DNA from 4 places in the Leisingera sp. ANG-S5 genome. Region 1 is predicted to be linked to each of the others. Evidence: riboswitches for the same ligand, from Rfam matches in the RefSeq annotation. Region 1 holds a riboswitch; each other region holds the start of a gene.

The links. Region 1 has a riboswitch for cobalamin ahead of RA25_RS12130 (TonB-dependent receptor plug domain-containing protein). Riboswitches for the same ligand answer to the same signal wherever they lie in the genome.
Region 2: linked by a shared signal. The riboswitch ahead of RA25_RS19005 (ABC transporter substrate-binding protein) and the one ahead of RA25_RS12130 (TonB-dependent receptor plug domain-containing protein) in region 1 are both predicted to bind cobalamin.
Region 3: linked by a shared signal. The riboswitch ahead of RA25_RS15700 (aromatic ring-hydroxylating oxygenase subunit alpha) and the one ahead of RA25_RS12130 (TonB-dependent receptor plug domain-containing protein) in region 1 are both predicted to bind cobalamin.
Region 4: linked by a shared signal. The riboswitch ahead of RA25_RS04270 (hypothetical protein) and the one ahead of RA25_RS12130 (TonB-dependent receptor plug domain-containing protein) in region 1 are both predicted to bind cobalamin.

Annotation. Positions count from the first base shown of each region.
Region 1 is NZ_JWLH01000007.1:29,694-35,468, reverse strand. Features, by position in the region: gene cbiQ (cobalt ECF transporter T component CbiQ) at 1-466, opposite strand, end outside; gene RA25_RS12145 (hypothetical protein) at 463-1,047, opposite strand; gene cbiM (cobalt transporter CbiM) at 1,044-1,661, opposite strand; gene RA25_RS12135 (DUF4198 domain-containing protein) at 1,672-2,457, opposite strand; cobalamin riboswitch at 2,601-2,815, opposite strand; cobalamin riboswitch at 3,094-3,302, shown strand; gene RA25_RS12130 (TonB-dependent receptor plug domain-containing protein) at 3,463-5,346, shown strand; gene RA25_RS12125 (ABC transporter substrate-binding protein) at 5,350-5,775, shown strand, end outside.
Region 2 is NZ_JWLH01000016.1:87,349-93,123, forward strand. Features, by position in the region: gene RA25_RS18990 (LysR family transcriptional regulator) at 1-284, shown strand, start outside; gene RA25_RS18995 (ABC transporter ATP-binding protein) at 323-1,084, opposite strand; gene RA25_RS19000 (FecCD family ABC transporter permease) at 1,081-2,130, opposite strand; gene RA25_RS19005 (ABC transporter substrate-binding protein) at 2,127-3,137, opposite strand; cobalamin riboswitch at 3,277-3,469, opposite strand; gene RA25_RS19010 (chemotaxis protein CheW) at 3,608-5,221, opposite strand; gene RA25_RS19015 (chemotaxis protein CheD) at 5,218-5,709, opposite strand; gene RA25_RS19020 (CheR family methyltransferase) at 5,700-5,775, opposite strand, start outside.
Region 3 is NZ_JWLH01000010.1:232,268-238,042, reverse strand. Features, by position in the region: gene RA25_RS15715 (DUF5928 domain-containing protein) at 1-648, shown strand, start outside; gene rpiB (ribose 5-phosphate isomerase B) at 690-1,139, opposite strand; gene RA25_RS15705 (hybrid-cluster NAD(P)-dependent oxidoreductase) at 1,280-2,365, opposite strand; gene RA25_RS15700 (aromatic ring-hydroxylating oxygenase subunit alpha) at 2,370-3,605, opposite strand; cobalamin riboswitch at 3,713-3,911, opposite strand; gene RA25_RS15695 (dihydrofolate reductase family protein) at 4,168-4,719, shown strand; gene RA25_RS15690 (TetR/AcrR family transcriptional regulator) at 4,723-5,274, shown strand; gene RA25_RS15685 (DUF1523 family protein) at 5,348-5,775, opposite strand, start outside.
Region 4 is NZ_JWLH01000002.1:140,247-146,021, reverse strand. Features, by position in the region: gene RA25_RS04285 (SRPBCC family protein) at 1-386, shown strand, start outside; gene RA25_RS04280 (alpha/beta hydrolase family protein) at 398-1,276, opposite strand; gene RA25_RS04275 (TetR/AcrR family transcriptional regulator) at 1,347-1,967, shown strand; cobalamin riboswitch at 1,986-2,208, shown strand; gene RA25_RS04270 (hypothetical protein) at 2,316-2,720, shown strand; gene RA25_RS04265 (protein-tyrosine phosphatase family protein) at 2,775-3,290, opposite strand; gene RA25_RS04260 (DNA polymerase III subunit gamma/tau) at 3,471-5,327, shown strand; gene RA25_RS04255 (hypothetical protein) at 5,303-5,701, shown strand; gene RA25_RS04250 (YbaB/EbfC family nucleoid-associated protein) at 5,712-5,775, shown strand, end outside.

The DNA.
Region 1 (5,775 bases):
GATGCACCAGCCGCTCCGGCGTCTTGAGGGCAAAGAGAGCATGTCCCATCGTCACGGGCTCCATGGACCCGGCCAGCGTCATGACCGCCAGGATGACGGCATTTGCGGTCAGGGCAATCTCGGCCGCGCGCCGCAGGCCTTCCCAGCTCGCCTCCAGCCCCCAAACAGAAAGGACTGGGGTGCCCGGAACAGTGAACGGCAGCAGCACCAGCATGAAGATGATGAAACTGTCCATCATCGCCATCCGCTTCAGCGTCTTCCGGGGCGGCAGCCCGGAGAAAGCCAGTAGCCACATCGACAGGCCAAGCGCAGCTGACAGCACCCAAAGGTTGCTAAGGGAGACCACCACAACGGCATAGACCGCGGTCATTACGATGCGCATCCGCGGGTCAAGCGCGGTGACCTTGGCGCGGAAGGCACCGATGCCGCTGAGCGGTTTTTCATCGCCAGTCAGGACATAAGTCATGCTTTGCCACCGATCCTGCGCCGTGCGGCGATGTAGAAGCCCAGACCAAAAAGACCAAAGATGTAGCCGATGCCGCCAAGCACGGATTGGAAATCCGACTTGTTCTTAAACGCGGTAAGCTCCAGGCGCAGCGGGCGCAACTCGTTGCGCATCATGGTGGCAAGCTCAGCGCGGGTCTGATCGGACAAGCCGGCAGCCGTGTAGGCCGGAGTGATTGCTGCGGAGCTGGCCGCTGCAGACGTTGCTTTGCTGGGGCTTTGGCCCAGGATCTGCGCGACGTCCGCCGCATCCATCATCATTTCAGCAACATGGCCCGCGCCCAGATCACCGCGGAAGATATGCGTCACCGGTTCTGCCGGGGTGAACAGGAAGAAGCCGTCAGCGTCGGTCCTGGTTTCACCCAGTTTGCCGCCAGCTTCGTCAAAAACCTCGATCAGCAAGTCCGGAGCCATATCACCATTGGAAAAGCCGACCTCGCCCTCAATGTCCGACCCCGATGGAAACACCGCAGAGATCACATTGTGCGCCAATGCCGGCAGCGGTGCCAGCAGGGTGAGGATCAGAACGCAGGAGCGGATCATGCCAGGCTTCCTTTCGTGTCAGCAAACAGTTCGGGTTTCACCCGCCGGGCCAGGAAAATGGCGGCGCCGGACAACAGCGCCTCGATCAGCATCACCGGGATATGGGAAAAGAACACAAGCTTGGCGGCAAGGATGAACTCGTCACCGGACAGCATCAGCGATACTGCAACTGCGAGGGTCGTGAGGGCAATTGCTGCACCGCCGCCAATGCCGCCCCAGATCGCCCCTTGCAGCGGCGAGCCGCGCGCCACCAGCGGCCGGAACATCAGGCCGACCAGAACAGCAGGCAGGGCAATATTCACCGCATTCACGCCCAGCACGGTCAGCCCGCCGAAGCCAAAGAAGACCGCCTGCAACAGCAGCCCGACAAACAAAGCCGGGAATGCGGCCCAGCCCAGCACCAGCCCGGCAAGCCCGTTCAGGATCAGGTGAACCGAACTGGGCCCGATCGGGACATGGATCAAGGAGGCCACAAAGAAACTGGCCGAAAGAACACCTGCCGCAGGAATTCGCTCCAGCGGCAGGTTGCGCAGACCCATGGCAATACCGCCGACGGCGGCAACCGCGCCGCCGATCACAACCGGGTTCGACAGTGCGCCGTCTACGATATGCATCGGTCTACTTTCACTTCAGCTCTTCTGCGTGGATCCACAGAACAGCATCCTGGCTGAGTTCCTTGCCGTCGTGCTCGGTCGCCGGACCGGACCCGAGTGCCGCAAAGCCCCAGTAGCCTGCTTTCGGAATGCCAAAGGAAAAAACGCCGTTCTGGTCGGCGATGGCAACAATTGCGCCGCCCGGCATCTCACCCACGGTGGGATCAGTGGTTGAGAATTTTTCCAGATCCGGCTCCGACGCCATGAACTCGACTTCGATCTCGGCACCCGGAACCGGCTTGCCGTCCGCCAAAACCTGACCGGAAAAGGTGGAGCCTACGATGACGTTATAGGGCTTGTTCAGCGGCAGGATCTCGGTCGCCAGGCCAGCCGGCTGGTCCCAGTCTGTGGGCAGCGTGTTGCGGTTCAGCACGACCTTGGAGATCTGCTGGATATAGATGTCTTCACTTTCCTCGTAGTAAGGCGAAGGGACCGTCACCACGACATAGTCGCCGGACCGCTTGACCGGGACCGAGGCCTTGTAAGCCGAAGCTTCGTTTTCAGCCCCTTTGAAGGTGGCGGGTTCCAGGCGGTCCGACAGGTCGGTCTTTTCACCTTTGTGGATCATGAAAAACTCTTCCGGCTTGCCCATGTCCATCGCATGGCCGTTGGCCATCGGGTGCCAGAACACCAGGCCCATCGGCACGTCGCCGGGCTTTTCGATCAGCGCTTGTTCAGTGTAGTTCAGCTGGAAATGCGCCGAAGCGGTAACCGGCAGGGAAACGGCCAGAGCAGCGGCCAGGTAGTTCAGTTTCATTTCGTCCTCATTCGACGATACAGGCGCACCTGCAATCAGGAATGAACAACGGGGAGTAGCGGCACGGAAACGCCTGAACGGCACACGCGCCAGACGCGCACCCCGGCGTCCGGTGGAAAAGGGCAGTAACCCCGCAAGCGGAGCCTCAGTCCCCGTGTCCGGCAGGTCTCCTGACTCGCGGGTCCTGGCTCGGCTGGCCTTCCCGGGGATGTTCCCAGTGGCGTATTCAGCGTCACTCACCGCTCACAGTTGCGGGGGCAGTCACGGATTTGGTCCCTTTTGGGTACGCCGCACCGTGTTCCCTATTTCTTCCGCTGCGCATTGAAACACTCGCGGAACCGGTCACCTTGGCTGAATGGCAAACCGGAATTTCTGAGTCAAGAGAATCATGTTCTGTTCACTTGGCCGTCCGGTGCCGATGGTTTTTCTCCTGCAGTGCTGCAGGGATCAATAGGCAGGCATGTTCCTATCAGAGGAACGGGGAAACACCGCTGCCTTTCGAAGTTTTTTGTATGCGTAATCAATCATCGTCACTTGAAAAATTGGAAAGGCAAATTCGGCGATATGGATGCCAGCCCAAGGCCATTTCTACTCAGGTTGCGAATTCTCCCGCTTGACAGAATAAGTTCAGTTTGCCTAAGTCCCGACCATTCTGGTCCGGCTGGGAGACCACCCGGTTAAAAGGGAACACGGTGAGGTGTAGCCAACAGGCGCCGAATCCGTGACTGCCCCCGCAACTGTGAGCGGAGAGCAATGCTGCGGTATGCCACTGCCCCAAGGGGCGGGAAGGCGCAGCAAAGCCTCGACCCGCAAGTCAGGAGACCTGCCAGGATGATCACCCTATCGCGGTGCGGGGCGCGCCGAAGATAACGGACCTTCCGTAGTGGTGGCAGTTTTCACCGTCTGCGGGGGCATTGCCTTCCAAAGACCAAAATTATGAACATGCTGCCAGGTATGGGCAGCCGCTTGGCCTGTGCTTGCTGCGTGGGCCGGGAGGAATGGAATATGCGCAAGGCAAGCCTGTCCCTGGCCGCCGCCCTGGCCGCCGCCCCTGTAATCGCAACCGCTCAGGATGAAGAAGTCACCGATCTGGGGGAGATCATCGTCTCCGGCGGCTTCACGCCGGTCGAGGCCCAAAAATACGGCCGCTCAGTCTCAGTCCTGACCAGCGAAGAAATCGAAGATCGCGGTATCACCACCGTCCGGGACGCGCTGCGTTCGGTCCCCGGCCTGATGGTGAACGGCTCCGGCGACAGTTTTACCCAGGTCCGCATCCGCGGTGCCGAAGCCAATCACACGCTGATCCTGATCGACGGCGTCGAAGCCTCGGGCGGTGACAGCGAGTACATTCTGTCCGGCCTGGACACTGCCAATATCGAGCGGATCGAAGTCCTGCGCGGCCCGCAGTCGGTGTTCTACGGCTCCAACGCCTCCGCCGGTGTGATCAACATCATCACCAAGTCCGGTGGCATCGGCACGGAATACGGCGGCAGCGCGGAAGCGGGGTCCGACGGCTACCGGGCCTCGGCCCGAGTTTCGTCGCGGACCGAGCGCGGCGGTATCGCCTTCAGCTTCGCCCATGACAATGACGACGGCTATGACACCTCGGGCGATGGCGGTGAAGAAGACGGCATCCGCCGCAATACACTGCAATTGAAAGGCGACTACCTGGTCACCGACCGGCTGAAACTTGGCTTCAACTTCCGCACGTCGGATGAACGCTATGACAGCGACCGCACCTCCTTCACCGCAACGGATGCGGCTAGCTATGTCGTGGATGATCCGACGCAATTCAGTGACCGGGATGAGCAACTGGCGCAAGTCTATGCTGAACTGGACACATTGGGCGGCCGCCTGAAACACCGCCTGTCAATCGAACGCACTGACTTTGACCGGTCCTTCAATGGCGGCACCCCGACCGAGACCAAAACGGAAGCAGCAAAGTACCTGCTGAGCTTCGGCCTGGACGGGCAGTTAGCGGATCAAGCAGACCACCTTCTTAACGCGATGCTGGAATGGGAAAAGGACTCCAGCAGTTCCAACCCGGCCTTTGCGCGCGAAACCAATTCGATTGCCCTGGAATACCGCGGCAGCTTTGCCAACGGCCTGGACCTGCAGCTCGGGGTGCGCCACGACAACAACAGCGTATTCGAAGACGCCACCAGCTGGACCGCCAGTGCTTCTTACACTTTTGCAGACAGCGGTGTGCGCCTGCACAGCTCGGCTGGAACCGGTGTTGTGAACCCCTCTTACTTTGAGCTGTTTGCCAACAGCACATTCGGCTCCACCACCTATCTCGGCAATCCGAACTTGCAGCCGGAGGAAAATCGCAGCTTCGATTTCGGGATTGAGGTGCCGTTCCTTCAAGGGCGCGGCCTGGTTGATGTGACCTATTTCGACGAGACGCTGACAGGCGAGATCGAGAGCTACATGGTGAACGCAACCACGTTCTCCTACCGCAACCAAGCCGGTGACAGCGACCGCAAGGGTGTTGAGCTGGCAGCAAGCCTGGAAGCCAGCGAATACCTCGATCTGCGTCTGTGCTACACCTATCTGGACGCCACCAACCCCGATGGCTCGGTCGAGATCCGCCGCCCGGAGCACGAGCTTCTGCTGAGTGCCACACTGGATACTTTCAATGGCCGCGGCTCTGTCACCGCGGACATCCGGCATGTGGCAGGTAATTGGGACAGCCAGTTCTTTGGCTCCTTTGCCACAGCTGAGCTGCCGGATTACACCACCGTTGATGTGGCTGCTGAGTATGAGCTGACGGATAACGTGGTGCTGACCGGGCGTGTCACCAACCTGTTTGACGAGGACTACGCGGACGTCTGGGGCTACGCCAAACGCGGCCGCGCCGCCTATGTCGGCGTGCGGGCCTCGTTCTGATCCATGTGCTGGCTGCCCGGCATAGCCCTGGCCCTTTTGTGGGCCGCCACCGGCGCCTTTGCCGGGCCGTCACGCGTGGTGTCGATGAACCTCTGCACCGACCAGCTGGCGATGCTGCTTGCGGCACCCGGCCAGCTGGCCTCGGTCTCCTACATCGCGCGGGACACACGCGCCTCGGCCATGGCTGACGCAGCCATGGCTTATCCCGTCAATCACGGGCTGGCTGAGGAGATATACCTGCTGCAGCCTGATCTGGTGATTGCCGGCGCCTATTCAACACCTGCCACCACGGATATGCTGCGCCGTCTTGGCGTGCCGGTGGTGGTGTTCCAGCCCGCCAGCTCGCTGCAAGATGTGCGCGCGCGTATCCTGCAGATGGGTCGGGTTCTGGGCCGCGAAGAAACGGCCCGCGCACTGCTGGCAGACTAC
Region 2 (5,775 bases), on a different contig from region 1:
TGATCCGTAACGAGCGCTTCGTTGAGGCCAGCAGTAATGCCGACGTGACGATCCACAACACCCATTCGCTCATCACCATGGTCCGGACCGGAAAATGGGTCACGGTTCTGCCACAGACAGTTGCCCGGTTCATGCCGGAGGCCACTGCCTTCCGCCCGATTGCCGATCTTCCCGACAAGCGGGAGGTTTACTTGTACCAGCGCGAACGGTCCCGCTTTTCCGCACTGACAGAGGAGTGCTGCGCCTTCATTCAGTCCTGCGACCTTTCCGGCGAGCTAAGCTGAAAAATCCGGCATGGCTGGGCGCCAGTCCCCCTGATGTCTCAGGCCAATTGGAAGGACAGAAAGGGACCCGCGCCCTCGGCATCCTGGACCCAGCGTGCTTGGATGCCGAAAATCTCAGATACGGTTTCCGGAGCCAATGCCTGGCTGGGTGCGCCGCAGGCCACCAGGCGCCCGTGTGACAGCACCGCCACACGGTCGCAAGTCAGGGCCTGGTTCAGGTCATGCAGGGCCACCACGGTTGTCACCTGCAGGTTCCGGATGCAGTTCAGGATGGACAGCTGGTGGTGGATGTCCAGATGGTTTGTCGGCTCATCCAGCAGCAGAAGCCCCGGCCGTTGCGCAAGGGCGCGGGCAATGTGCAGCCGTTGCCGTTCGCCGCCGGACAAAGTGGCCCATTCGCGGCGCGCGAAGCCCTCCATTTCCACCGTATGCAGCGCCTTGTCCACCAGCTGGGTGTCTTCGCTGCTCCAGGGTTTCAGCGCCGACAGCCAGGGGGTGCGGCCCAGCTCGACGACGGACCGTGCGGTGATGCGCTCAGCCGTGTCGGCCTGCTGTTCGACAATGGCGATCCGCTGGGCGATCTCCCGGCGGGTCAGCCGGGCCAGCGGTTGGTCCGCCAGCAGCACTTCGCCATGCGAGGGTTTGGCCAGGCCCGACAGCAGCCGCATCAGGGTTGATTTGCCGGAGCCGTTCGGGCCCACCAGCGCCAGCGTCTCACCCGGCTGCACCGCCAGCGAGACGTCCTGCAGCAGAGTTTTGCCGCGCACTGAGAAAGACAGGTTGCGGGCTTCGATCCTCATCTCGCAGTCCTTTGCCCGCGCACCAGGATCACCGCAAAGGACGGCGCCCCGATCAGAGCGGTGACCACCCCGATGGGAAGCACCTGGCCGGGGATGATGATGCGGGAGACGATATCGGCGGCGATCAGGAACACGGCGCCAGTCAGCGCCGCTGCTGGCATCAGCCTGCGGTGGCCGGGGCCTACCAGGAACCGTGCCGCATGCGGGATCACAAGGCCGACAAAGCCGATCGAGCCGACGATCGACACCATCACCGCGGTCATCAGCGCGGTGGCAAAAATCAGCACCACCTGCACCCGGCGGACCGTGATGCCAAGCGAGGCCGCGGAGTCGCTGCCAAAGGTGAAGGCGTCCAGGGCGCGGGCATGAAAGCGGCAGATCATCCAGCCCGCCAGCGCCAGCGGCACCGCCAGCCACACATCCGGCCAGCGCACACCGCTGAGGTTGCCCATCAGCCAGAACATGATGCCGCGGGCCTGATCCGCATTGGCGGATTTGGCGATAATGAAAGCGGTCAGCGCATTGAATAGCTGCGAGCCGGCAATGCCCGCTAACACGATCTGCGCCGCTGCGGCGCGGTTGCCCCCTGCCCCGGCGGCCCGCGCCAGAATGGCGACAAAGCCAAACGCCAGCAGTGCGCCGTTAAAGGCACCAAAGGACAGTGACAGGGCGCCGCCGCCAAGACCTGCAATGGTGACCGCCACCGCCCCGGTCGAGGCACCGGCCGATATGCCCAGAATGTAAGGGTCCGCCAGCGCGTTGCGCAGCAAGGCCTGCAGCACTACACCCGCAACCGCCAGCGCCGCCCCGCAGGCCGCAGCCACCAGCGCCCGCGGCAGCCGGTAGCTCCAGATGATGCCCTGATCCACCGGGTCCACCGGTAGGCCCGCCCCGGCCAGCTTGTTGGCCAAAACGGACAAGACAAGGTCAGGCGCAAGCGAGGTTTCCCCGATCATTGCGCCTGCCAGAACCGCCGCGGCCAGCACCGGCAGGGCAAGGCAAGCGCCCCGGATGCCCTGCCAGGCCAGTACGGCGGCTGCACTCATGCGCCGTTGCCAATCGCGCTGAGTTCTTCCGCCAGGTCTTCCAGCGCCGGGATGGCACGGATAGTGGCATCCATCGCCTGGGCGTCCATCACCACGATGCGGTTGTTTTTAACCGCATCCATCTGGCTGGCGACCGGGTCATTGCGCAAGAACTCAAGCTTCTTCTCGTAGTCATCAGCGGCAAAGCGGCGGCGGTCCATACGGGCAATCACGATCACCGTCGGGTTGGCTTTCGCGATGGTCTCCCAACCGACGGTCGGCCATTCCTCGTCGGTCTCAATGACGTTTTTCAGGCCCAGCTGCTGCATCATGTAGCCCGGTGCGCCCTTCTGGCCGGCCACGAACGGGTCGCTTTCCATCTCGGGCGAGGAGAACCAGAACACAGCGGAGGCGTCGTCCAGCGCAACCTCTTGCGCCTTGGCCACAGCCGCGGCCTCACGAGCCTTGTAGTCGGCGACCAGCTCAGCGCCTTTTTCTGCCTCGCCGAAGATCGCCGCCAATTCCTCAATGCCCTGATAGAGGCTGTCGGTGGTGAACATCTCGGTCCGGGTGCCGTCGCCGCCGGTGGTGTTGTCCTTGCCGACGCAGTCCGCGGGCATCACATAGGTCGGGATACCAAGATCATGAAACTGCTCGCGCTTGGCGACGATGCCTTCGGGGCCGATATGCCACTCATACTGGGCAGCCACCAGGCCCGGGCGCTTGGCCACAACGCTTTCAAAGCTTGGGTCATTGTCGGCCAGGCGCTCAACCTTGTCGTTCAGTGCGGCGTACTCGGGCAGAACATCGTTGAACCAGACCGAGGTGCCCAGCACCTTGCCACCCAGACCCAGCGCATAAAGTACCTCTGTTGCGGCTTGGCCAACGGTCACGGAGGACGCAACCGGTGCCTCGAAAGTGACGGTTTCACCGCAGTTTTGAATAGTCAGCGGAAAGTTTTCGCTGGCTGCTGCGGCCTGAGCTGCCGCAACGAATGAAAGGCCCATGAGGCCGGAACGCAGAAACATGATCTTCGATCTCCATGTGTCAATGACCGGAGAACGGGTGAAGGGCATTGACCAGCAAGGCGGAGGGTTTCCCCTTCTTGCGGCGCCAGGAACGGGCGACGCATCTAGCCGGCAACCTCCCCGGACAACCCCGTCCGGTGTGTTTCGGTTTTCACCGGCAGGTCTCCTGACTGGCGGGTCACTGTCTGTCCCGTCTTCCCGGACCCTTCAGGCCCAGTGACACGATGGGACAGCACTCGCCGCCTACAGTTGCGGGGGCAGTTCCGTTTGGCGCCAGGCGGCACCGCGGATTCCCTCTTAGCCCTTACGGGACCGGTAAAGCGCGGGTAGCGCATCACTTCTCTTGCGGCAAGAAAAACTTCGTCGGTCAGCAGAATTCTTCGGGTCTAGTCATGCAACTCCACGCTCCGTGCAGGCATCGACCCAGGACCCGCGGCAGTTAATTGCAGAATCCGAAGGCGCAGAGCGCTCTAGGCCGCCTTGAAGCACCGGTCCACCAATGCGTTCGTATCCAGGATCAAAATCGACTCGAACCTGCCGTCTGGCGTTTTGTGCTGCAGGCACCCGGATACATCCTCAGCAATGCTCTTGGAGGTATTCTGCTGGTCCAAGGGCTTCAGTTCAGCCACGCGGTTCTCCGTCGTGATGATTATTTCATCGACAGTGTCCACGAGGATTCCAAACTTTTGCGCGTCATGCTTGAAAATCAGCACTTTCTGATCGCGGCCGGACCCGGGCGGCAGCCCATACAGCACCCGTGGATTGAAAAGGGTGATAAGCTCTCCCCGCAAATTCAGGATGCCTTCGACGAAGCTCAGTGAAAACGGCGGTTCGAGCAGGTCCAAAGGACGGTTGATCACTTCGCTGACTTCAGAGGTGTCGAGCGCGAACCGTTTCTCGAAAGTGAACTTGATAAATGTGCGCCTTGCCGCGCGGGCTTCCAGTTCAGCGGCCTCTTCTTCCGATTTCTCGGGTGGAAAAATCTCCTGGCAGGCTTTGGCCGCAGCCACAAAACTTGGCTCCTGCAAGAGCTTTGCCGGATCAAGCATCATGACAATTTGGTTGTTCTTATCCAGCAGACACCCGTTCACAAGATCACCGCGCGGCAGGGCCAGTTTGGCAAAGGGCAAAACTTCATCCTCGAAATAGGGCAGGATGCTGTCGATGGAAAAGACCATGAGCCCGACCGGCCCTTCTGCGGTGTCGATGATCAGCATTCTGCGCTCCTTGGGGATCGTGGCCCCAAGCACAAATTTTGCACTATCTCCCATGAAGCCGCGGAAATCTATGACGGGCAGAATAACGCCGCGCAGATTTGCAGTGCCGATCACATTGCCACCCGCCAGCAGCGACTGTTCCAGCTTGGGAACGGTTCTGACCTCCTTTACAAACCTCAGGTCAATGGCGCAGGTCGTGTGGCCGGTTTGAAACGAAACGCAGGCGAGCTTTTTGCCTCTGCTGAGTTTGACCGTTTCCTGTCCGGGGCCGTTGTCAGCCCGCGGCAGTTTTTCCAGGTTCAGCAGTTCGTGCGGGTCTAGGACCTGAACCAGCCTTTCGCCGTCATTGAATTTCAAAACCCCGTCGATAACAACATCCTTGATGCCGTCGCAATTGGGGCGAAAATCGACCCGCGCCACGCCTTTTCCGTTCAGGACTTCACCCGTTCTGTCGAAAAGAAGGCCAATGCAGTGTTCGCCATGTTCGACAATTGCAACCTTGCGCGATAGCGCGCGCTCAATAGCCGGAAACTCAAGCAGGCTGCGCAAATCAATCACCGGAACAATCATGCCCCTGAGGTTGAAAAGCCCCAGCATGTAGGACGGCGCAAGCGGCACAGGTGAAATCTCATCCGGTTCATTCACGATCTCCTGGAGCGCCGAGACGGAGATTGCAAACTCGCTGTCGTCGATCAGGAATGAACCGTATTTGTCCGGCTTCCCCCGCTTTGCCCGCACATTGTGCGGCTGGGCCGGTTCTTTCTGAGGAACACTGCTGTCCCCAACTCCAACCGCTGGGCAGCCTGCCAGATCGCTAGCCGAAGATTGCGCGCCAAGGATCAGCGGGTTTGAAGTCTCCGGTTTCATGATTGTCCCCCCAGGCGCGGAATCGCTTTGACTGTGAATTCGCCGCTGCTGCAATTGATGGTCACCTGCCGCCCCTGCATGCCGCCGACATCCTCGTGAATGTTGCGGACGCCGGCGTCCCGCAGCGACCGGTAGGCGGAGCGGGCGTTGATGCTGCCGACAAGACGCGCAGGATCCGTATCTGCCGGCATCGTCATGTTGGCACCGCCAACGACAATCGCCTGGAGTTTGCGCAGCTCCTTGCCCGACACCTCCATCAGGGACTGCAGCGAATTGACAGCCTGGTCCACATGCCTGCCGCATATTGCATCAGAGCTGTCCGGGGACTTGGCAAGCAGGCAATGTGCCAGCCCATAAATCCCCTTGGCCGGGTACAGCAGCCCCAAGCCGATGCAGGAGCCGAGGATCGCATTCAGCGACTGCCCGGCCCGGCCGGTTTTCACCTGGCCGATCTGCACGTGGATTTTCTGGATGTCATTCATGCACATGGGCTGCCTACCCTGGCGGCGGGCCGGTAGATGATCGGCGCCACTTGTTCAAAGCCGGTACTTAGA
Region 3 (5,775 bases), on a different contig from region 1:
GGGCGCGACGGTCGCCGCTTTGCGCCCAGGTTCTGGGAAACCGAAAGCACCCTGGGCCGTGAACGCGAGCTGCTGATCGTGGTCTGCAAGAAATGGCATGTCGCCAAGCGGCTGCTGGAACAGATCCGGCAGGTCACCAACATCCCGGCAATCGAATACCTGTTCAACGAGGAAGACACCCCGCTGCCCGACCTCGGCGGCATTCAGGCGGCGCTGATGAAACGCACCCGTCACCGCCGGGCGTTGATGCGGATGCTGTTCGAATACTATGAATCCGATCAGCTGATCATCTGCCTGGACCCCGGCGCCATCGACCTGATGAACGATTTCCATTCAGACCGGTCATCGACCCGCTTTCTGCACATCGAATGCGATTTCAGCGACGACTACCTGATCGGCCATGCCCGCCGGGTCGGACTGGCAGGCGAACGCACGCCGCAGCTGACGCTCGAACGGCTGCTGCCAACGATCCGCAACGACATCCTGCATGAAAACGACCGCATCCGCGATGCGGGCTTCGGCCAGCTCTACGAAATACGGGAGAGCAGCAGCGTGGAGGAAAACGCGGACCAGCTCAGCGGCTTTCTGAACCTGTCCGGCGATCAGTCCCGGCAAATTGCCGGGACCAGTTATCTTTTTGCAGACTGAGCGGGACGCGGCCCTGCGCTGCCGGGCGAGAGGGCCAGGTCTCAGTCTTCCAGCGCGTTGATCATGTCGACGCGGGTGCCGTGGCGGCCGCCTTCGAATTCCGTGCCCAGAAAGGCATCGACGATTTCCAGCGCCAGCCCTTCACCAACCACGCGGGCGCCGATCGACAGCATGTTGGCATTGTTATGGGCACGGATCATCTTGGCTGAAAACGTGTCGGAGCAGACACCGCAGCGGATGCCCTTCACCTTGTTCGCCGCCATCATGATGCCCTGGCCGGTGCCGCACAGGACAATGCCCAGAGTGCAGTCGCCAGAGGCCACCAGCTGTGCCGCGGCGGCGCCGTGCTTGGGATAATGGGTGCTCTCAGGGGTTTGCGGGCCGATGTCCTCGACCTCCCAGCCCTGCGCTTCGATATGGGCGGCAACGGCCTTGCGCAGCTCGATGGCGGCGTGGTCGCTGGAAAGGGCAATGCGTTTGCTGGCAGTCATGGTCTGATGGTCCTGTGTCGCAACGGGGGTATGAGGCTTGGCCCCGTGTTGACCAAGGGACGGGCGCGGCGTCAATCCCTTTATCGCCGCAGGCCCGGACCAGAAGGGAGCGGAGGGCCCGCGGGAGGCCCTCCGACAGATCAGATTTCCACTTCGACCCGGCCAATCGGGTTGGAGCAGCAGGCCAGGATATACCCTGCCTCCACGTCCTCTTCCGAGATGCCGCCGTTGTGGACCATATGCACGTCGCCTGCGGTCTTCTTGACCTTGCAGGTGCCGCAAATGCCGAAGGTGCATCCCGACGGGATGTTGAGGCCCGACGCCTTGGCCACTGCCAGCACGGTGTCGGTCTCGGTGCAGGTTGCGGTGACGCCCGACGCTGCAAAAGTGATCTCGGCGGCGGCGGTTTCTGCCGGAACAACATCGTCCAGCTCCGGCGCATCTGCCTCTGTCTCCACCGGCGCGCCAAAGCTTTCCTGGTTGTAGTTCTCCATGTCGAAGCCCAGACCGTTCAGCATGTCGCGCACCGCCTGCATGAACGGCTCCGGCCCGCAGCAATAGACCTCGCGCTCCAGGTAGTCACCGGCGATCAGGCCCAGCATGATCTGATTGAGCTGCCCGCGGTAGCCGGTCCAGACCTGATAGGGGTCGTCCTCCTCCACAACGAAGTGCAGCTTGATGCCCGGCACCCGCGCCGCCATGCCCTCAAGCTGGCGCCGGGCGATGATCTCGCTGGGGCGCTTGGCGCAGTTGATGAAACAGACGTCCGGCGATTGGCCGCGGTCGAACAGGTACTGGGTCATCGACAGGCTGGGTGTGATCCCGGAGCCTGCGGAGATGAACAGGAACTTGCCGTTCGGGCGCTTGGGCAGGGTGAACACGCCCGCCGGGCCGGAGGCCTTGAGGAACATGCCCGGTTTCAGGCTGTCCAGCATCCAGCGGGTGCCGATGCTGTCTCCTTGCGCCTTCACCGTCACTGAGATCGACAAGGGCCGCGACGGCGAGGAGCTGATCGTATAGGTCCGCCAGACTGTCTCCCCCGGCACCGGCAGCTCCAGGGTCAGGAACTGGCCCGGCTGGTATTTGAACCACGCGCCCGAAGGCGCGCGGAAGCTGAAGGTGGCGGTGTTCGGCGCTTCCGGCACGACAGAGACGCATTCCAGCATCTCGTCGTCCTTCCACGCCAGGGTTTCGTCCAGCGTCTCGAAGTTGGCCTGCAGTCCCATACGCTTACTCCGCCGCGATCAGGTGGCGGCCGGTCAGCGCGCGGGTCAGATGGTCGGCGTACCAGTTGGAGAACTGGATGACGCCGCTCTCCTGCACTTCCGAATAGGGACCGGGCTCATAAGCGGGCGAGTTGATGCCGCGCTGGTTGTCCTCTACCACGATGCGGTCCTCGTCGTTGGTGGCGACCCAGACCTCGGTCAGCCGCTTCAGGTCATAGTCCTGACCTTCCACCGCGTCCTTGTGCACCAGCCACTTGGTGGTGACTTCTGTCTCGGTCGGGCTGATCGGGGTCACCCGGAACACGATGGAATGATCTGGCAGGAAGTGGTTCCAGGTGGTCGGGTAATGGAACTTCAAGAGCGTGCCGGCATCGGCAAAGGGCACCCGGCCGAGTTTCTTGGCCACTGCCGCCTTGCCGTCCATGGTATAGCTCTCGGCGCCCTCGTTCAGTGGCATCCGCGCCACCCGGTACTGGCCGCGCGCATCGATCTGGAACTGTGCCGGCACGCCCGCCGCTTCGATCCGGTCGAAATGCTTTTGCAGATGCGGCGGGGTCTCACCGCCCTCGACGCCGGTCACCGACGGATCTTCCGGGAAGGTCCGGCACAGCGACGGGTGGTTGCCGCCGCAGTGGTAGCACTCGCGGTTGTTCTCCCAGACCAGCTTCCAGTTGCCGTTCTCGATGATTGAGCTTTCAAAGGCGACCTTGGCGTTGCCCAGGTCATGCGGCTCCAGATAGGGACGCGCAACCGCGGCGAAGGCATCGAAATCCGGCGCCTCATCCGCCAGGCAGATGTAGATCAGGCCGGCCAGGTCGCGGCAATGCACCGGCTTCAGCCCGTGTTTGGAGGCATCGAAATCCGGCCCCATGTCGCGCGCCCACAACAGCGAGCCGTCCAGCTCGTAGGTCCACTGGTGGTAGGGGCAGACCAGCTTGGGCGAATTGCCCTTCTTGGCCTTGCACACAACCGAACCGCGGTGGCGGCAGGCGTTGTGGAAGGCCCGCACCTCGCCATCGGTGCCGCGCACGATGATGACGTTATAGGTGCCGACTTGATGGGTCACGAAGTTGCCACCCTTCGGGATTTCGCAGGCCGGAATGGCAAACAGCCATTCGCGGTAGAAAATCTGGCGCATGTCCAGATCCAGCACGCCCGGATCGGTATAGAACGCCTGCTCCAGGGAATAGTTTTTCTGACGGGCGACCAGTTTGGCCAGAATTTCGCTGTCGTGAAGCATCTGCTTCTCTCCTTTGCCGCATCCCCGCGGCAGGTTGGCTTGGCTGCGGGCATGGATAGAGAGATTGCAGGCCACGCGCCTGCAACCGCCCCGCCGCCGCCCGCGGTTGACGTTTTCGGGGCAAGGCTGGTTTCCGGACTGTCCCGGGGCCATTCGGCGGCGGGGCCTGGCACCTTCCCGAAGCCGCTGCTTCAGTGGTTATTGCCATGCCTTGCCCGGGGTCACCGTTGCGGGGGCAGTGCCGGAATTTCACCAGCTTCCCAATTCTCCACCCCTAGGGGCGGCACCTTGCTGAAGCGGAAAATGCCCGAATCCCGCGCCGCCGGCGGAGACAAATCCGACCCGCCAAAACCGGAAAAAGACATGCATGTTTGCCATGCCTGCAGGGACAGGGATGTCCAGAATCTCAAACCGGCATCCGCCAGCCCGTTTGCGGCAAGCGCTTATCTTTCATGCGGTTAGGCGCTGCCAGCCGCTGCAGATCGATTCGCACGCAGCGAATCTTACGCTGGCCCCTTGGAACACGAATTGCATTTAACTATATGACGTATAGTTAAATGATATGCAGGAGAATCCGATGACCACCGGCCACGTCTTCATCGCCACCAGCCTCGACGGCTTCGTGGCCCGGCAGGACCATTCGCTGGACTGGCTGCTCAAACAGCCCGATGCCGAAGATGACGATGGCGGTTTTGCCGCCTTCATGGACAGCGTAGACGGGCTGGTCATGGGGACGGGCTCATTCCGCACCGTGCTGGGGTTCGGCCAATGGCCCTACACCAAACCGGTTGTGGTCCTCAGCAACAGCCTGAGTGAACAGGACATTCCCGAAGAGCTGAAGGACAAGGTGCGCCTCAGCACCGCCGCACCCGCAGACCTTATGCAGGAGCTGCAAGAGCAAGGCTGGACCCGCGCCTATGTCGACGGCGGCCGGATGGTGCAGTCCTTCCTGCGCCAGGGGCTGATCGCCGATCTGACCATCACAACGGTTCCGATCCTGATCGGCAGCGGCATCCCCCTGTTCGGCAGCCTGGACCGGGACATCGACCTCAAGGTGGCAAGCTCCCGCATCCTGCCCACCGGCATGGTCCAGACCACGTTCCAGGTGGCCTGACCAATGCCCCCGCGCATGGGTCGCCCGCCCAAGGGCAGCCGCACCCTCAGCAAGGATGATGTGCTGCAGAAAGCCTTGGAGCTGCTTGACGAAGGTGGCAGCAAGGCCCTCACGTTCAAGGCACTGGCTGCGGCGCTTGGCGTCACCCCTATGGCCGTTGCCCATCACGCCGGCACCAGGGACGAGATGATTGCATCCCTCGTCGCCATTGCATTTGAAGGCGCGGATGCACCGTCAGAAGCGGCAACGCCCAAATTGCGGCTGCGTGACCTGATGACCCGCTATTGCACCCAGGTGACCCGGCACCCGGAACTTGCGAAATGCATCCTGGAAAACCCGTCCCTGATCGGTCCTGCCCTGACCGGGCTGACCCGGCTGATCGAGGCGGAAATCACCGCCGCAGGCGTATCCGGCTCAGAGGCCCGCACCCTTCTCTGCCTGCTGGTGGATTACACACACGGCTTCGCCTTCGCTGCCACTGCGGCACCACGCGGGGCGCTTGCGGCTGACGATTTCACCCCGTCACTGGACTGGGTGCTGGACCGGATCGAATAAACAAACGCGGGCCGCTTCAGGCCCGCGCATCCGTTTGTGTCTTTCAGAGCCGCCCATCCGGCGGCCCCTCCCGTCACTTCGATTTCCAGGTATCCAGCCAGCGCCGGAACCGGCCCTTGCGCTCAGCAATGGCATCGCCTGCCGCATAGAGGCTGTCCTCGGCGCTTTCGATCATCGGGTCGATCCGCGCCTGACGGAACCGGCGCCAGCGCACATAGATGGCCCACAACAGCGCCGCGAGCAGCACCAGGAAGATGATCGAGAACCAGTTGGTTGGCTTATCTTCCGGCCCCGCCACCGGCTTGATTGTCACCGCATTGGGGAAGATCGACAGGAACTCGTTGCGCCAGCCGTAATGCATCACCGCCACCCACTCCGGGTTCGCCTTGGTCGAGATGCTGTCATTGGCGTCCGTATAGAGGTTCGCAGTGTCGAACTTGAAATAGGGCGGCCAGTTCCAGCCGGTGTCCTCGTTGCGGTAGACCATATTGCGGCCGTTGG
Region 4 (5,775 bases), on a different contig from region 1:
GGTCTGCCCTGCGGCGCGGCATCGAGCTGCAGCGCACCGGTGACCCTGCCCATCCGGAAAACGGCCTGGCCTGGGACCTGTCCTTCAGCTTCCGCGGCAAACCGCGCGCGATCAAGCTGACGATGGCCTCTTACACGCCGCCGTCGGGCATGGCGCTGGATGGCAGCGGCAGCGGGGTTGACGGGCGGATGGAAGTCGAGCTGCTGGCGCTGTCGCCGCAACGGACCCGGATGTCGGTCCGGCTCAAGCTGTCGCCCACCACCCTGACAGGGCGCTTGCTGGTGCAATCGCTGAAACTGGCGCGCAGCAACCTCAATCGCCGCTTCAAACTGCGGTTGGCGGATTATGCCCGCTTGACTGAAGAGCGTCTGAGCCGGACAGCCTGAGGAAGCCCCGGTCAGGCCTGCGGCAGCAGCCGCGGCCACAGCGCGGCATTGGCGCGGGCAAAGGCGCCCAGATGGCCGATTTTCTGGACGCCGGCCTGCTGCGGATCCAGCACAATCCGGCGCTGCGGCACATCTCCATAGGCATCGCCCAGCCGCCAGACCGCTAGCGGCGGCACCACGTCGTCATCCGCCATCGCAAACAGATCCACCGGGATGCCGGTTTCCGCCCAGCGGGGCTGCGGCAGCGTGGTGCCGGTCTCCGGCAGGTAGCTGCCCGGCGTGGTGCACCAGCGCCGCCACTGCCAGTAGACACCAGCCGGCAAGTCGGCCCCGAACCCCACCGCGCGCCCGGGCAGATAGCCCAAGGCACGGACCAGCGCCGGCACATGGCCGAACCAGAAGGCCAGCGCCAGCGCGCGGTAGGGCCAGGGATGATCGTGGTGATGCACCAAGCCGCCCGCAACCACGATCATGCGGGCGACGTCCGTCAGGCCTTCCTGCAGGGGCATCAGCATCGCCCCCAGAGAATGGCCAATCACATACATCGGCACGCCCGCATAGTGCCGCTGCATTTCTGTCCGGGCGGCTGGCTGATCCGCCAGCGCCCAATCACCCATGGTGGCCTGTGACCGGCGCGGGTGCATGCGCGCCGAGGCCCCGAAGTCCCGGTAATCGTAGGTTAGGCAAGCCATCTGCCGCTCTGCCGCCAGCCAGCGCGCGAAATGCCGGTAGTAGCCCTGCGGCACCCCGGTTGCGCCATTCAGCACCACCGCTGCCCTGGCAGGTCCCGCAGGGTGATAGAGCCGCCCGGCCAGCACCGCGTCACCAGCGGCAAAGCGCACGCCCTCCACCCGGACATCCGCGGCGTGTTCTGAATGGCTGTCGAGCATGGCACCCTCCTAGACCGATTGGTCTATTCCACCTCTGGACCAATCGGTCTAATGCTGTCAACCTGCCGTCATGACTGACGTGACGACACCCTCTGCCGCCCCGGACGGCCCCGTCCCAACCCGCGAGCGGCTGCTGCGGGCGGCCGCCGGCCTGTTCCGCAACAAGGGCTACAGCGGCACCGGCCTGGCCGAATTGCTGGCAGCGGCGGAGGCGCCGAAGGGCTCGCTCTACCACCATTTCCCGAACGGCAAATCCGATCTGGCCCTGGCAGCGGCGGACTGGGCGTCGGAGCAGATGCTGGTGCTGATCGACGCGTCTTTCACTCCTGCCCCGACGTTTCAGGAAGGCGCCAAGACGGTCTGTTACAAACTGGCGAAACTCTTTGACAAACAGGGCAAATGGAGCGGCTGCCCGGTCTCCGCCACCCTGTTCGAGGGGCCGGAGAACGAGGCCTTCCACCAGCACGCCGCCAAACTGTTTGAGGGCTGGATCACTGAAACCGCGGCCCACGCCCAGCGCCTCGGCCTGGCCGAGGCAGAGGCCCGCGCGGCTGCTGAGAATTTCTATATCCTGCTGCAGGGCGGCTGGCAGCTGGCCCGGGTGCGGCGCGATTCGGATGTGATCCGGGGGCTGCACCTTCAGATGCACAGGCCCCTCCCCGCCCATGTGCAGCCGCAGAAAAACGATTGACGACTCGAGGCGGAAGCCGCTACCGCTTGTGTCGATGGTTCCCGCGCCACAGAATCTTGTGTCCGGGATGAAAAGGGAACACGGTGCGGCCCTGCCCAGCGCAAGGCCAATTCCGCGACTGCCCCCGCAACTGTAAGCGGCGAGCGACCCCGATAGAGCCACTGGCCCCCAAAGAGGCCGGGAAGGATCGGGAAAGCTGCGACCCGCAAGTCAGGAGACCTGCCATCGAATGTGAAACTCGAACCCGGGCGGGGTGTCCGGACAGGGTCTGATGGCACCGCGGGGCTCCCGCTTTCTCATCCGGTCTCCTGTCCCCGAACCCCCGCACTACGCGCGGAGGGCGCAAACATGATGTGGACGGACAAGACGCATTTCTATGCGGCAACGGATTGCAAATACCTGGGGCGACCCTGCCCGGCGGCAGAGCGGATGATCGCCAAACTGGCCGAGGCGATGACCAAGGCCAAGCCGCTGACCCAGGAAGATTTCGAAATCACCGGCACCAGCGCGCTGGACGGATGCCCGCGCAACTGCCCGGCGCAGTTCGTGGCCAGCCACGACCGGATCCGGCTGTTCTGCGGTGTCGGAGAAGAGGCCCCGCGCGAGGGGCTGGACCGGTTTGCCGATGCGATCCTCGGCCGCGACGGCACCGGTTTTGCCGCCTCAAAACTGGACGCCCGCCCCTGCGCACTGATGGAGGCGCTGCCGAAAACGGCAGAGGCGCATCAGGCAGAGCAGATGCTGGCGCTTTAGGCCAGCAGTCAGGGCACAGAAACAAGGTTCGGCAGGCCGCACTGAGCTGCCGCCTTATTGCGGCCGGAACCCCGCGGAACGACCGGCGTAGGCCCATTCCATCTGAGCCTGCGTCTCCACCGCGCAGGGGCGCACGGCCCGCAGCCGGGCCAGCGCCTGCGCGGGATCTTCGCCGCTTTCAATCATCAGCCGCAGCACCGCCATGCCGGAGCGGCCACAGCCGCCTTTGCAATGCACCAGCACCCGGCCGCCGCCCTCCAGCGCCATTCGCGCCGAAGCGCTGGCCTTGGGCCATTTCATTGCCACCTGCCGGGATGGCACGTCGAAATCCGGCACAGGCAGATGCACCCAGCGGCAGGCCATGCTTTGAATGTCGCAGCCCAGCCGGTGACTGCCCGCTGCCGCGTGTTCCTCAGCCGTGGTCATGGAGATCACGAGCCCGGGTTTCCAGGCATTGATCCGGCCCATGTCGCCAGGGTAGTCGCCGCCCTTGCCAGGCAAGGGGCACAGCGCCAGCATCCCGCCCGCGACGGGCACCTCGTATATGGAAATGTTCACAGGCACAGGCATCTCTTGCGCCGCAGTCCCAGAGACTTCGTCAGATCGCATGCCGCCTCCTCGCGTTGCGTTCCAATTCCCACTCCCGCCCAGGGTCTTGCAAGGGGATTCTAACCGCCAAACCCGCCAAATCCAAAACCTTTTCTTGGCTGCCCGGCAGCAGCCCATCAGCGGTGGACGAACCGGCTGCGCTTGAATACCCTGCGCGGAACGCGGGACACCCGCACATCGAATCCGGCACGAGACATCATGAACGATACCCCCAGCGGCACCACCCCTTCCCAATACCAGGTTCTGGCCCGCAAATACCGGCCAGAGACCTTTGCCGATCTGGTGGGCCAGGACGCCATGGTGCGGACGCTGAAAAACGCCTTTGCCGCCGACCGGATTGCCCAGGCCTTCATCATGACCGGCATCCGCGGCACCGGTAAGACCACCACCGCCCGGATCATCGCCAAGGGTATGAACTGCGTCGGCGAGGACGGCCAGGGCGGCCCCACCACCGATCCTTGCGGCAAATGCGAGCATTGCACAGCGATCATGGAAGGCCGCCATGTGGACGTGATGGAGATGGACGCGGCCTCGCGCACTGGCGTCAATGACATCCGCGAGATCATCGACTCGGTGCAGTACCGCGCCGCTTCGGCCCGCTACAAGATCTACATCATCGACGAAGTTCACATGCTGTCGACCTCCGCCTTTAACGCGCTGTTGAAGACGCTGGAGGAGCCGCCCGCGCATGTGAAGTTCATCTTCGCCACTACGGAAATCCGCAAGGTGCCGGTGACGGTGCTGTCGCGTTGCCAGCGGTTCGACCTGCGCCGGATCGAGCCGGAGGTGATGATTGCCCTGTTGCGCAAGATCGCAACTGCCGAAGGCGCCGAAATAGCCGAGGACGCGCTGGCGCTGATCACCCGCGCTGCTGAGGGCTCTGCGCGGGATGCGACTTCGCTGCTGGATCAGGCGATTTCCCACGGCGCCGGCGAGACCACTGCCGATCAGGTGCGCGCCATGCTGGGTCTTGCAGACCGCGGCCGGGTGCTGGACCTGATGGACATGATCCTGCGCGGCGATGCGGCGGCGGCGCTGACAGAACTTTCGGGTCAGTATGCCGAGGGCGCCGACCCGCTGGCGGTGCTGCGCGATCTGGCGGAGATCACCCACTGGGTCTCAGTGGTGAAGATCACGCCTGATGCTGCCGAGGACCCCACCGTCAGCCCCGATGAGCGCGCCCGCGGCAAGGCAATGGCGGATGCGCTGGCGATGCGGGTGCTGACCCGCATGTGGCAGATGCTGCTGAAGGCGCTGGAAGAAGTGGCCGCCGCCCCCAACGCAATGATGGCGGCCGAAATGGCGGTGATCCGCCTGACCCATGTGGCTGACCTGCCCTCGCCTGAGGAGCTGATCCGCAAGCTGCAGGACACGCCCCCGCCGCCGCCCCCCGGGCCGGGCGGCCCCGGTGGCGGCATGCAGATGCAGGGAATGGGCGCCCAGGCGCTTGGCGGCACTGCGCCGCAAAGCGGCCCGGCGGGCGGCGCGCCCGGCGGCTCACCTGTGGCCCATGGCGGCGGCGGCACGGTGACAGCACTGGCGCCGCAGGTCAGCTCTGCCCTCGCCCGCTACCCGTCGTTCGAGCATGTGGTCGAACTGATCCGCACCAACCGCGATGTTAAACTGCTGGTCGAGGTCGAGACCGGCGTGCGCCTGGTTTCCTACCAGCCCGGGCGGATCGAATTCACCCCCTCGGCTCAGGCGCCGCGCGATCTGGCCGCCCGGCTTGGCTCGGCGCTGCAGAACTGGACCGGTGCCCGCTGGGTGGTCTCCATCGCGCCGGACGGCGAGGCGCCCACAATTGCCGAGGTCCGCGACGCGGCTGAGAACGCCCTGCGCGAGAAGGCGACCGCGCATCCGCTGGTGCAAGCCGTTTTAGAGAACTTCCCCAAGGCCAAAATCACCCGCATCCGCACACCGGAGGAACTGGCCGCCGAAGTTGCCGCCGAAGCCCTGCCCGAGGTGGAGGACGAATGGGATCCCTTCGAGGACGGCTGACGGCGGGCCTGACGGCCCTCTTGTTAACAATGCCGGCCACCGCCTTTGCCACCACTTGCTTTGACACAGGGGAAGCACAAGACAGCGCATGGGATGTCCTTGTGCGGCTCTCGTCCAAACCTGTTGCATTGGCCCTCTTTGCCCTTGCCGGATTCGCACTTTATAGCGGAAAGCGACTGCCGTTTTCACTCGCGGGCGCGCTGTGGGGCCTTCTGGCCTTCGTCATAGCCGTAGATAACCACGAGCTTTTCTTTGATGATAAGAAGGCCTTGGGCATAATCGAAGACTGCACCGCTTCCCCCCACTTGTTCATCGCGCTCGCAATTGCGATATGTGCGGGGATGACTTACGGCGCCCTGCGCCCCCGCACTTAGGAGAACACAGATGCTCAAAGGCCTCGGCGGTCTTGGCGACATGGCCAAGATGATGAAATCGGCACAGGAACTGC